2 linked regions of the Silvibacterium dinghuense genome follow. The protein of the gene in region 2 interacts with the protein of the main gene of each other region in a pairwise test. Links are inferred from orthologs where the notes say so. Each region holds a gene or a part of one and is shown on either strand. Other genes may lie near its edges.

Region 1 (5,342 bases), 1.9 Mb from region 2 along the record:
GACAATCTTCAAGCTCAACGAGAGCGAAGTGCCGCAGGTGCTGGCGATGCTGGGCGGCACGGCCCCGGTTTCAAATGCGGGGACCGATATCGACGAGACCGCGCTCCACGCAGCGGCCGATTGGCTGCTCGAACGTTTTCCACTCAAGCTGGTAGCGATCACGCTGGGCGGCGAGGGCAGCCTGCTGGTCTCGCGTGAAGGCGCACATCGCCGCCAGGGTATCCGCGGCCCCGTTGCCGACACCGTAGGCGCGGGCGATGCCTTCACCGCTGCCATGGTCGATGCATACCTGCGCGGAGCTGGCCTCGCACGCATGAACGAGGCTGGCAACCGCTGGGGCGGATGGGTCGCCTCGCAGCACGGCGCAATGCCCGCGCTCTCCGCGGAGACGTATACCGAAATTCAGAACAACATTGCAGAGGTGGAGTAAGCATGGCACACGTTCCAACCCCGGAAGAACGGCGCGAGCTGGGACGCGCACGACGGAAGCAGCTGGCCCGCCAGGACCATGCACAGTGGAAGCCAGAGGCTCGCCGCAAAAAGCCGATTGTGCTGATGGAGGAGTCGATGCGCGGCCGCGTTCCCGCGCTGGTGTCGCTCAAGTGGGAGCGCATGGTGGAGTCGCCCTTCGGCTACTTCCGCGGCGCGGTGCCGGTGATGGCCGCCGACCTCGCAACGCTCGCCAACACCGGTATCGTCAACCAGATCTGCGGCGACGCCCACGTGCGCAACCTTGGCGCCTTCGCCGGGCCGGATGGGCGACTGGTCTTCGACATCAATGACTTCGACGAGACCATCCGTGCTCCCTTCGAATGGGATCTCAAGCGCCTCTCGACCAGCCTGGTACTGGTCGGGCGCGGGCTGGGCATGAAAGGCGGCGCGTGTGATGACGCCGTGCAGACCATGATCGCCCGCTATCGCAAGTTCGTCGACATGTTCGCCCGCATGCCGGTAACCGAGGTAGCCCGCTACCAGGTGCACCGCCTGCAGCGGATTACCCCGGTCGGCAAGGCGCTGCTGAAGGCCGAACGCGCGACACCGCTGCATACCGTCGAGCAACTGACCGTGGAAGAAAAGGACCGGCGGAGATTCCGGGAAGAGAAGCCGCTGCTCACCCCGGTCAGCGCCGCGGTGCGCCGCGCCGTGCTCGCCTCGCTGGTCGAGTACACCGAAACGCTGCAGCCCGAGCGCCGCCATTTCTTCGCGCAGTACCATGCGCTCGACGTCGCCTTCAAAGTCGTCGGCACCGGTTCGGTGGGCTTGCGCGACTATGTGATCTATATGGAGGGCAACGGCCCCGGCGATCCGCTCTTCCTGCAGATCAAGGAGCAGCCCGGCTCGGCCTACGCGGGCTATGTCGACAGCGAAGGCATCGCGCCGCGCGCACCGCAGCATGAGGGCCGTCGTGTCGTGAACGGCCAGCGCGCCATGCAGTTCCAGTCCGACCCCTTCCTGGGCTGGACGACCATCGACAGCCGCCACTACCAGGTACGGCAGCTCAACGACCACAAGGCCAGCATCGAGATCGAGGACCTGGCCGGCGATGGCCTGGGCGAATACGCCGAGATGTGCGGCGAGCTGCTGGCCCGCGGCCACGCCCGCTCCGGCGATGCCTGCGTCCTCGCCGGCTACGTGGGCAACGGCAAACGCATGAGTGAAGCACTGGCCGCCTTCGCCCACGCCTACGCCGACCAGACGGTCGAAGATTGGGAAGAGCTGAAGAAGGCGCGGCAATAGGGGATCAGGAACAGCAGGGTGTAGGGGATCGGGTATAGGAAAAACGTTCCCGAAAGCCTCGACTGTGGCTCACTCAAGCCTCTTTTGCCTGGGTGGGGGACATATGAAGGCGGATGCCGCTTAATCCCGGCCATAGGATCCTTAAGTAGGAGCGAGGTGACCTGTGGCCGCGACAACGTCTGTACGTCATGTATGCCTTTTCAAAAACAGCCGCCTGACTGAAGTCGCTCGTCCCCACGCGGCTCGTCGACAGGCTCTCTGTGTGGGAGCCGCAGGATGCCATGCCCGCTATCGAAGACCTGCCTGCCGATCCCGTGAAGCTGTAACCACAAGGAAGACGAGCGGATGGCTCCATGCAATGGCCATTAAAATAGGGACATGCTGCAACTTTCCGGTGCGGGCAAGCGCTTTGGCACCAAGCTCCTTTTTGAAGAGGCCGACTGGCTGATCACGGCCAACGAGCGCACCGCGCTGGTGGGCGCCAATGGCACGGGCAAGTCCACACTGATGAAGGTCCTGGCCGGTGTCGAATCGGTCGGCGGACTCGACTACGGCACGCTCCAGCGCACCCGCGGCATGACCATCGGCTACCTGCCACAGGATGGCCTCGCGCTCTCCGGCCGCTCGGTCTTCGACGAGTGTCTCTCGGTCTTCGACGGGCTGATCGCCATGGAGAAGGAGATGGAGACCCTCACCGTGGCGCTCTCCGAGCTCGACCACACCAGTTCCGAGTACGCCGCCGCAGCCGATCGCTACTCGCACATCGACGCGCAATTTCGTGCCCATGACGGTTACGCATTAGACGCGCAGGTGGGCACGGTGCTCACGGGCCTCGGCTTCTCGAAGACCGACTGGACGCGGCAGACCGAAGAGTTCTCCGGTGGCTGGCAGATGCGCATCGCGCTGGCCAAACTTCTTCTTCAGAAGCCCAGCCTGCTCTTGCTCGACGAGCCGACCAACCATCTCGACATCGAAGCGCGCGACTGGCTCGAGGGCTACCTCAAGACCTATCCCAACGGCTACATCCTCATCTCGCACGACCGCTATTTCCTCGACGTGACCGTGGATAAGATCGTCGAGCTGTGGAACAAGCGCATCAACGTCTACCACGGCAACTACGAGAAATACCTTTCGCAGAAGGCCGAGCGCATGGCGCAGCTGCAGGCTGCGTACAAGAACCAGAAGGAACACATCGAGCATCTCGAGGCCTTCATCTCGCGCTTCCGCTACCAGGCCACCAAAGCCAAGCAGGTGCAGAGCCGCATCAAGGAACTTGAGAAGATCGAGCGCATCGAGATTCCCGAAGAAGAGCCGGTCATCCACTTCACCTTCCCGCAGCCGCCGCCTTCGGGCCGCACGGTGGTCGAGGTGTCGGGGCTTTCGAAGAGCTTTGGACCGAAGCAGGTTCTCAATGACGTCAGCTTCACCATCGACCGCGGCGACCGCATCGCGCTCGTCGGCGTGAACGGCGCAGGCAAATCGACGCTGGTGAAGCTGCTCTCGGGCGACGATACGCCGACCAGCGGCGTGCTGAAGCTGGGGCACAACGTGCTCGCCGACTATTTCGCGCAGGACCAGTACAAGGTGCTCGATCCAGATGCGCGCATGCTCGACGACATCAGCAAGACCGCGCTGAAAGTGCCAGAAGCCGAGCTGCGCGGGCTGCTTGGCTGCTTCCTTTTCTCCGGCGATGACGTCTTCAAGCGGCTCGGCGTGCTCTCCGGCGGCGAGCGCAATCGCTACGCCCTGGCGAAGATCCTCGTCAGCCCGGCCAACTTCCTGCTGCTCGATGAGCCGACGAACCACCTCGACCTGCGGGCCAAGGATGTGCTGCTCGAGGCCATCCAGAACTTCACCGGCACGGTCATCTTCGTCTCGCACGACCGCTACTTCATCGACCGCATTGCCACGCGCGTCTTCGAGGTGGCCGACGGCAAGGTGCATGTCTTCCCCGGCGGCTATGAGGACTATCTCTGGCGCAAGGAAGGCGGCGCAGCCGAACTGGCTGCTGCCACCGCAGCCGCTGCGAAGGTTCCGGTGGTTGTCGCCGCGCCGGTCGTAGTGCCCGAGCCTGTGGCCACGCCCGAGCCTGCGAAGAAGCGCGTGAATCCCATCAAGCTGAAGCAGATGCAGGAGCGGCTCGCGGCGGTGGAAGAAGAGATGCCGCAGCTCGAAGCTGCCATCTCCGAGACGGAGACGGCGCTTGGCAACTTCGTCAGCGCCGAAGAGACGACTCGGCTCTCCGGGGTACTCGAGGGCCTGCGCCAGATGCAGTCCTCACTCACCGAGGAGTGGGAAGGGCTGATGCTGGAGCTGGAAGAAGCGTAAAGATAGGGGATAGGGTGTAGGGCATAGCGAAATTGCGGGTGCCCCACATCTCGTTCCGTTCGAGATGTGGGTTCGCAGGATTTCGGGGTTCGGAGTTCGTACCTTCCCACATCTCAAAATCGAGATGTGAGGCACCCATTTCCTTGTCCAACGCAGAGAGACTACACCCTACACCTTATCCCCTACACCCTATTCATTCGCCTTGCGCGCAGCAGCTGTAATAATCAAAGGCGATGCCATCCCTCTGGAAACCTGAGAACTGGGCTGAGCGGCTTGCTGAGCTTGAGGCGCGTACCGGCGATCTGAAAGAAGTTCCGCTGCGGCGCGATGTGCGTTCGCTGGGCATGCTGCTGGGCGAGGTATTGCGCGAGCAGGCCGGCGACGCGTTGTTTGAGAAGGTCGAAGCACTGCGGCAGGCGGCCATCCGCCGACGCGAGGCCCAGGCTGGAGGCTCACTCTCCGAGGCCGACCAGCTGCTGCAGAAAGCCGTGCTCGACGTGAAGGCCATGCCAGTCGAGACCGCCTACGCGCTCAGCCGCGCCTTTGCCTTCTACTTCGAGCTGATCAACCTGGCCGAAACCAATCACCGCAAGCGCCGCCGGCTTTCGCTGCAATTGAGCGGCGACAAGGCTGCGCAGCGCGGCTCGATTCGCGGCACGCTGCGCGCCATGCGCAAGGCCGGCATCGGTGCCGACGAGGCGATGGAGTGGCTCAGAAAAATCTTCATCGTGCCCGTCTTCACCGCGCACCCCACCGAGATCGCGCGCCGCTCGGTACTGACGAAGCGTCGCCGCATCGGCGAATTTCTCGAGAAGCTCGACCGCATCCCGACGCCCGAGGAGCAGCTCGAAGCCCTCGAGGCCGAGCTCATCGCCGAGATCACCGCGCTCTGGCAGACGGACGAGGTGCGCAGCAGCCGCCCGCAGGTGGGTGACGAGATCAAGATGGGCCTCGACTACTACGAGGTCTCCATCTTCGAGACGCTGCCTCTGCTCTATCGCGAGGTGGCCGCGGCGCTCAGGAGTGAGTACGGGCTCGCTGTCAATCTGGCAGAGATGCCCCTGCTTCTGGGTTTTGGATCGTGGATCGGCGGCGACCGCGACGGCAACCCCTTCGTTACCCCGGAGGTGACGCGCGAGGCCATTGCCGATGCCCGCGCCCGCCTGCTCGAGTTCTACGACCGGCAGACGCAGCAGATCATTGACCTGTTAACCACCTCGGCGCAGCAACTGCCGGTGAGCGCGGAGCTGAAGGCGCGTCTCGATTCGTATCTGCAA
Region 2 (5,449 bases):
GTTCGACCTGAAGACGGTGTTTCTGGATGAGAATGCGAAGCTGCGCAACCTGTGGACGGGCGAGAACGTCGTGATCTCGGGCGATAAGTATGTAACGACGATACCGGGGCATGGAGCGGTGCTGCTCAAGGGAACGCCGGCGAAGATTCCAGAGGTGGCATGTTCCTCGGGGCCGTGGAACGAGCACCTCGGTCTTCCCTGCGGGCATGCGGCTGGTTCCCGGGCGCAGTAAACGTGAGGGGCACGGCGCCGCGTTGGTTGGGAGTGATGCCGATTGAGGTGCGGATGAACGTAGATGTCGTCTTCATTGGAGCATCGCGTGAATCCGGAGTCTGATCCGTCTTGCAGTATGGACACACAGGCGGTGCTGCGCCGTGTCTCGTGGCGACTGATGCCGTTTCTGTTTGCGCTATACGTGTTTGCGTACCTGGATCGCGTAAACCTGAGCTTTGCGGCGCTATCGATTCGTCGCGAGCTCGGGTTTTCCGACTCGGTGTACGGCGCAGGCGCGGGATTGTTCTTCCTGAGCTATGCGCTGTTCGAGGTGCCGGCAAATCTGGCTCTGCTACGGATAGGGCCACGCCGCTGGATTGCGCTCATCATGACGGTGTGGGGCCTGCTTTCGACGGCGATGGCCCTTGTGCATTCGGCAGAGAGCTTTTATCTCCTGCGCTTCCTGCTTGGCGCGGCAGAGGCGGGGTTCTTTCCGGGGATTCTGCTCTACCTGACCTACTGGTTTCCGTTGCAGCAGCGGGCGCGGGCGGTGGCTCGTTTTATGACGGCGACGGCGGTGGCAGGCATTGTGGGCGCTCCGCTTTCGACCGTGTTGTTGCGGCTGAATGGAGTGGCACACATCGCCGGATGGAAGTGGCTGTTTATTGGCGAAGGACTGCCGTCCATTGTGCTGGGACTGTGCGTGCTGGGTGTTCTCACCGATAAGCCGGAAGAGGCTCCGTGGCTTGCGGAGGACGAGAAGCTCTGGCTACTGGCGGAGGTGCGGGCTCATGAGTCCGGTGCGGCTGCCGGCCACGAAGCCCATTGGCTGCATGCTTTTGGGAATGCGACGGTGTGGGTGCTGGCTTCGATCTACTTCGCCATCTCTGTGGGGCTCTATGGGCTGAGCCTGTGGCTGCCGGTGCTGGTGAAGAGCTTTTCTCATGCGTCGGACCTGAGGGTGGTGCTGCTGACGGCGATCCCTTATGCGCTGGCAGCGGTGACGATGCTTCTTGTCGCGCGGAGCTCGGACCGGACAGGAGAGTGGCGGTCGGAGCGATCTTTGTTTCCGCGGCGGGAGTATGGGGCGGATTCGGGCCGTTCTGGGCGATGCCGACTACCCGGCTACGCGGCGAGGCTGCGGCCGGCGGCATTGCGCTGATCAACTCGGTGGGGGCGGTTGGCGGATTTTGCGGGCCATATCTGATGGGGCGGGTGAGCGATGCCACGCACAGTTTCCGGGCCGGTCTGCTGACCTGCGGCGGTCTGATGGCCGTGGCGGCGGTGATCGCTTTCGGGTTGCGGGAGCGGGCCGATTCAGGGCGGGAAGATCGGCTCCGGCCCTGAATGGGCCGATCGCAAGCCGCTGCCCGTAACAGAATCGATACATCTGCTGATTCGGCAAGAGTTGGGGACCAACCTGTGGCCGCGAGAGTAGAATTGTAGTCGCGATGCAGGACGCGGGCGATTTCGCGTCAGGGCTGGATGATTCCGACGCGCTGTGCGTTCCTGCCAAAGAATCCTATGACTCCGACGAATCTCTCCTCCGACGCTCCTAGTACGCAACCCGGTTCTCAATCTTTTTCGCAACGCCAATACATCTTCGACTCCTTCCGCCGGTGGGGGTACCTCAAGGCCCAGCTTGACCCGCTGGGCCAATATCTTGCTCCGGAAACAGTTGCGGAGCTGGATTTTACCGGTCCCGATGCCGAGGAAGCTGCAGGCTACTACTGCTCGACGGTGGGCGCTGAGTGTATGCATATTCCTTCTGCGGAGCGCCGTCAGTGGCTGGCAGAGCGGCTGGAGACTAACCCGCTGGCGGTGGACGAGGCCGCGCAGCAGCGCATTCTCGAGCTGCTGACCCGCGCAGATATTTTTGAGCAGACAATCCAGTCGCGCTACCTGGGCACCAAGCGGTTCTCGCTGGAAGGTGTGACGGCTCTGATTCCGTTCCTCGATGAGCTGTTCAACCGGGCTGCGGAGTTCGGCGCGCAGAAGTCGGTGATGGGCATGAGCCATCGCGGACGCCTGAGCGTGATGGTGAATACCTTCGGCAAGTCGGCGGCGGATATCTTCTCAAAGTTTGAGGATGTGGACCCACGCAGCATCCTGGGCGGCGGCGATGTGAAGTATCACGTCGGCGCGACGGGGACATTCCTGGCGCGCAACGGAGAGACGGTATCGCTGCACCTGGTCTCCAATCCGAGCCATCTTGAGGCGGTCGATCCGGTGGCGATGGGACGCGCCAAGGCCAAGCAGGCTCGCTATGGCGCGGACGGCGTGTCGCGGGTGCTGCCGGTGATCATTCACGGCGATGCGGCCTTCGCTGGACAGGGCATCTGGGCAGAGACGATGAACCTGGCCTCGATCGAGGGCTATTCGGTGGGCGGCTCGATCCAGATTGTGGTGAACAACCTGATCGGGTTTACGGCGGAACCGGAGGAGTCGAACTCGACGCGCTTTGCGACTGATCTGGCCAAGCGGCTCGACGTGCCGATCTTCCATGTGAACGCGGAAGACGCCGAAGCCGTGGTGCGGATTGCGGCGCTGGCCGCGGAGTACCGGCATACCTTCCACAGCGATGTGGTCGTGGATCTTATCGGCTACCGGAGGCATGGTCATTCGGAGGTGGACGACCCCACCATCACGCAGCCGCTGCGTTATGCGCGGATCAAGAATCATCCGCCGCTTTACGAGATCTATGCGAAGAAGATCGGCGTGGATATTGCTGCACGTGTGAAGGAACTGCAGGCCGAGTTCGGCGACGCGCAGAAGCAGGCCCAGACCATGCAGAAGATGCCGACGCTGGCCAAGATGCCGGAATACTGGTCGGCGTACAAGGGCGGTCCGTTCAAGGCGGAGTATGAAGCTGAGACCGGTATTTCGCGCGAAGAGATTGGCGCACTGACCGCCGGGCTGACGAAGTATCCGTCGGACTTCCATATTCATCCGAAGATTGCGAAGCTGCTCGAGCAGCGTGCCGAGATGGGCCAGGGTAAGCGTCCCTTCGACTATGGCATGGCCGAGGCGCTGGCCTTTGGTTCACTGGTGAAGGGCGGCACACCGGTTCGCCTGAGCGGGCAGGACTCGCAGCGCGGCACCTTCAACCAGCGTCATTCGGTGTTGATCGATATTGAGAACGAGCAGGGCTTTGTGCCGCTGAATCATCTGGCGGAAGATCAGGCTCCATATGAGGCTTATAACTCGATGCTCTCCGAGGCCGGCGTGATGGGCTTCGAGTACGGCTACAGCCGCGACTATCCCGAGACGCTGGTGCTGTGGGAGGCGCAGTTCGGCGATTTTGCCAACGGTGCGCAGATCGTCATCGACCAGTTCCTCTCGGCTGCCGAAGACAAGTGGGGTCTGCTGAGCGGTTTGACGCTGCTCTTGCCGCACGGCTACGAGGGTCAGGGGCCGGAGCACTCGAGCGCGCGCATCGAGCGCTATCTGCAACTGACTGCGCATGACAACATCCAGGTCTGCCAGCCTTCGACGGCCGCGCAGTATTTCCATCTGCTGCGGCGGCAGGCGCTGCGCAAGTGGCGCAAGCCGCTGGTGGTCTTTACGCCGAAGAGCATGCTGCGGCATCCGGATGCGATCTCGCCGATCGAGGCATTCTCGGTGCAGTACTTCCAGAATGTGCTGCCGGAGACGGAGATTAAGGACGCGAAGCGGCTGCTGGTGTGCACTGGTAAGATCGGTCACGAGCTGCGCGTGGAGCGGGCCAAGCGCAAGGACGGAACGACGGGCATCGTCTTCCTTGAACAGCTTTATCCTTTCCCGGAAGCGGAGCTGATCGCGGCGATCGAGGCGCATCCGAATGCGCACGAGATTGTCTGGGTGCAGGAAGAGCCGCAGAACATGGGCGCACATTCGTACGTGATGCCGCGGCTTCGCCGGCTGGCGCGGAATCGCCAGGTGCTCAGTGTGAAGCGTTCCGAGGCGGCAAGCCCGGCGACGGGTTCGGGTAAGGCGCATGAGATGGAGCAGAAGACGCTGATTGAACTGGCGTTGAGCTCGGGGCTGCAGGACAAGGTAGCGAAGTAGCGGTTTCGCGCAGGGCGGCTCACCTTCGCCATATGCTCCCTTTGGTCGCGGTTTGGGTATGTTTCTCTACCCAGGCCGCGACCATTGTCGTTTAGCCTGTTGGTTTGCTGGAGGAACGCGCGTGGGCACGCGCTCGCACGCCTGCAAGGAAGGCCTGCTGCACGCGATTGAAGCTGCGTCCGTGCAGGGCTGCGATGACGATGCTGCGCGTCGCCTGCTTGTCGCTGAGCCGCACATAGCTGCACGCTGCATTTTTATCGATAGCCATCTCGGGAACAAGCGTGATGCCGACGCCTGCGGCTACCATGCCGAGGAGGCTGCTGAACTGGCCGCTTTCAAATGCGATGTTGGGTGTGATGCGCGCGTGCGTGCAGGCTGCAATGCTGAGATCGCGGAAGCAGTGGCCATCGCGCAGCATGACGAAGGACTCCTTGCGAAGTTCCTTGATGGTGAGTGATTCCGCCGCGGCGTGAGGGTGGTCCTTGGGCAGCACCGCGAAGAGCGGTTCGGTGCGGATGGGGTACCAATCCAGATCCTTATGCCGAAGCGGGAGAGCAAGGATCGCGAGATCGATGGAGAGATCGCGCAGGCTCTCGACAAGGACGGGAGTAGTTTCTTCGACGATGCGCAGCTTCGCATCGGGATATTTCTTTGCGAACGCCGCGGCATACCGGGGCATCAGATAAGGCGCAATGGTCGGGATCACGCCGATCGAGACGCTGCCGCGCACATCCGAGCCTTTATCCGCCACGCTCGATCGCGCTGCCTCCATCTGTTCCAGAATCGATCGCGCATGGGGAAGAAAGGCCCGTCCGGATTCGGTAAGGCGAATGCTGCGGCCGAGGCGGTCGAAGAGCTTGGTGCCCAGATTTTCTTCCAGCTTGAGCACCTGCTGCGAGAGCGAGGGTTGGGCGACCTGGCAGCGTTCGGCCGCACGGCTGAAGCTGCCTGTGTCCGCGATTGCACAGACGTAGCGGAGTTGATGGAATTCCATAGGAAAAGACTATACGAAGAATGGGAAATAGGTATTGGAACTATCTATCGCCGCGGTGCTACATTCTGTCTGGTTGAAAGAAATGTCTGGATTCCGTGTGGAATCTCTTCATCGGATTGAAACAAACCGGAGGAACGATGGCAACCGAAGCAAAGTGCCCATTTCATCATGGCGAGAGCGCCCCGCGTACGAATA

The links.
Region 1: the proteins of ESZ00_RS00205 (region 2) and ESZ00_RS07450 interact in binary tests that used the Escherichia coli proteins (3 or more experiments, as listed by UniProt). The link is inferred for Silvibacterium dinghuense from one-to-one orthologs.

Annotation. Positions count from the first base shown.
Region 1 is NZ_SDMK01000001.1:1,896,150-1,901,491, forward strand. What follows is about bases 1,609-4,590. They hold ESZ00_RS07450 (ABC-F family ATP-binding cassette domain-containing protein), read left to right. Parts: upstream 1,609-2,115; coding sequence 2,116-4,065; downstream 4,066-4,590. Other genes in these bases: ESZ00_RS07445 (DUF2252 domain-containing protein), read left to right, coding at 1,609-1,737; ESZ00_RS07455 (phosphoenolpyruvate carboxylase), read left to right, coding at 4,299-4,590. In the rest of the region: ESZ00_RS07440 (carbohydrate kinase family protein), read left to right, coding at 1-430; more of ESZ00_RS07445, read left to right, coding at 433-1,608; more of ESZ00_RS07455, read left to right, coding at 4,591-5,342. UniProt on the Escherichia coli protein: Genetic data indicate it may be involved in ribosome assembly or function.
Region 2 is NZ_SDMK01000001.1:45,767-51,215, reverse strand. What follows is about bases 1,410-4,498. They hold ESZ00_RS00205 (2-oxoglutarate dehydrogenase E1 component), read left to right. Parts: upstream 1,410-1,737; coding sequence 1,738-4,260; downstream 4,261-4,498. Other genes in these bases: ESZ00_RS00200 (LysR family transcriptional regulator), read right to left, coding at 4,352-4,498. Outside these bases: ESZ00_RS00215 (glycoside hydrolase family 27 protein), read left to right, coding at 1-232; ESZ00_RS00210 (MFS transporter), read left to right, coding at 296-1,375; more of ESZ00_RS00200, read right to left, coding at 4,499-5,254; katG (catalase/peroxidase HPI), read left to right, coding at 5,392-5,449. UniProt on the Escherichia coli protein: E1 component of the 2-oxoglutarate dehydrogenase (OGDH) complex which catalyzes the decarboxylation of 2-oxoglutarate, the first step in the conversion of 2-oxoglutarate to succinyl-CoA and CO(2).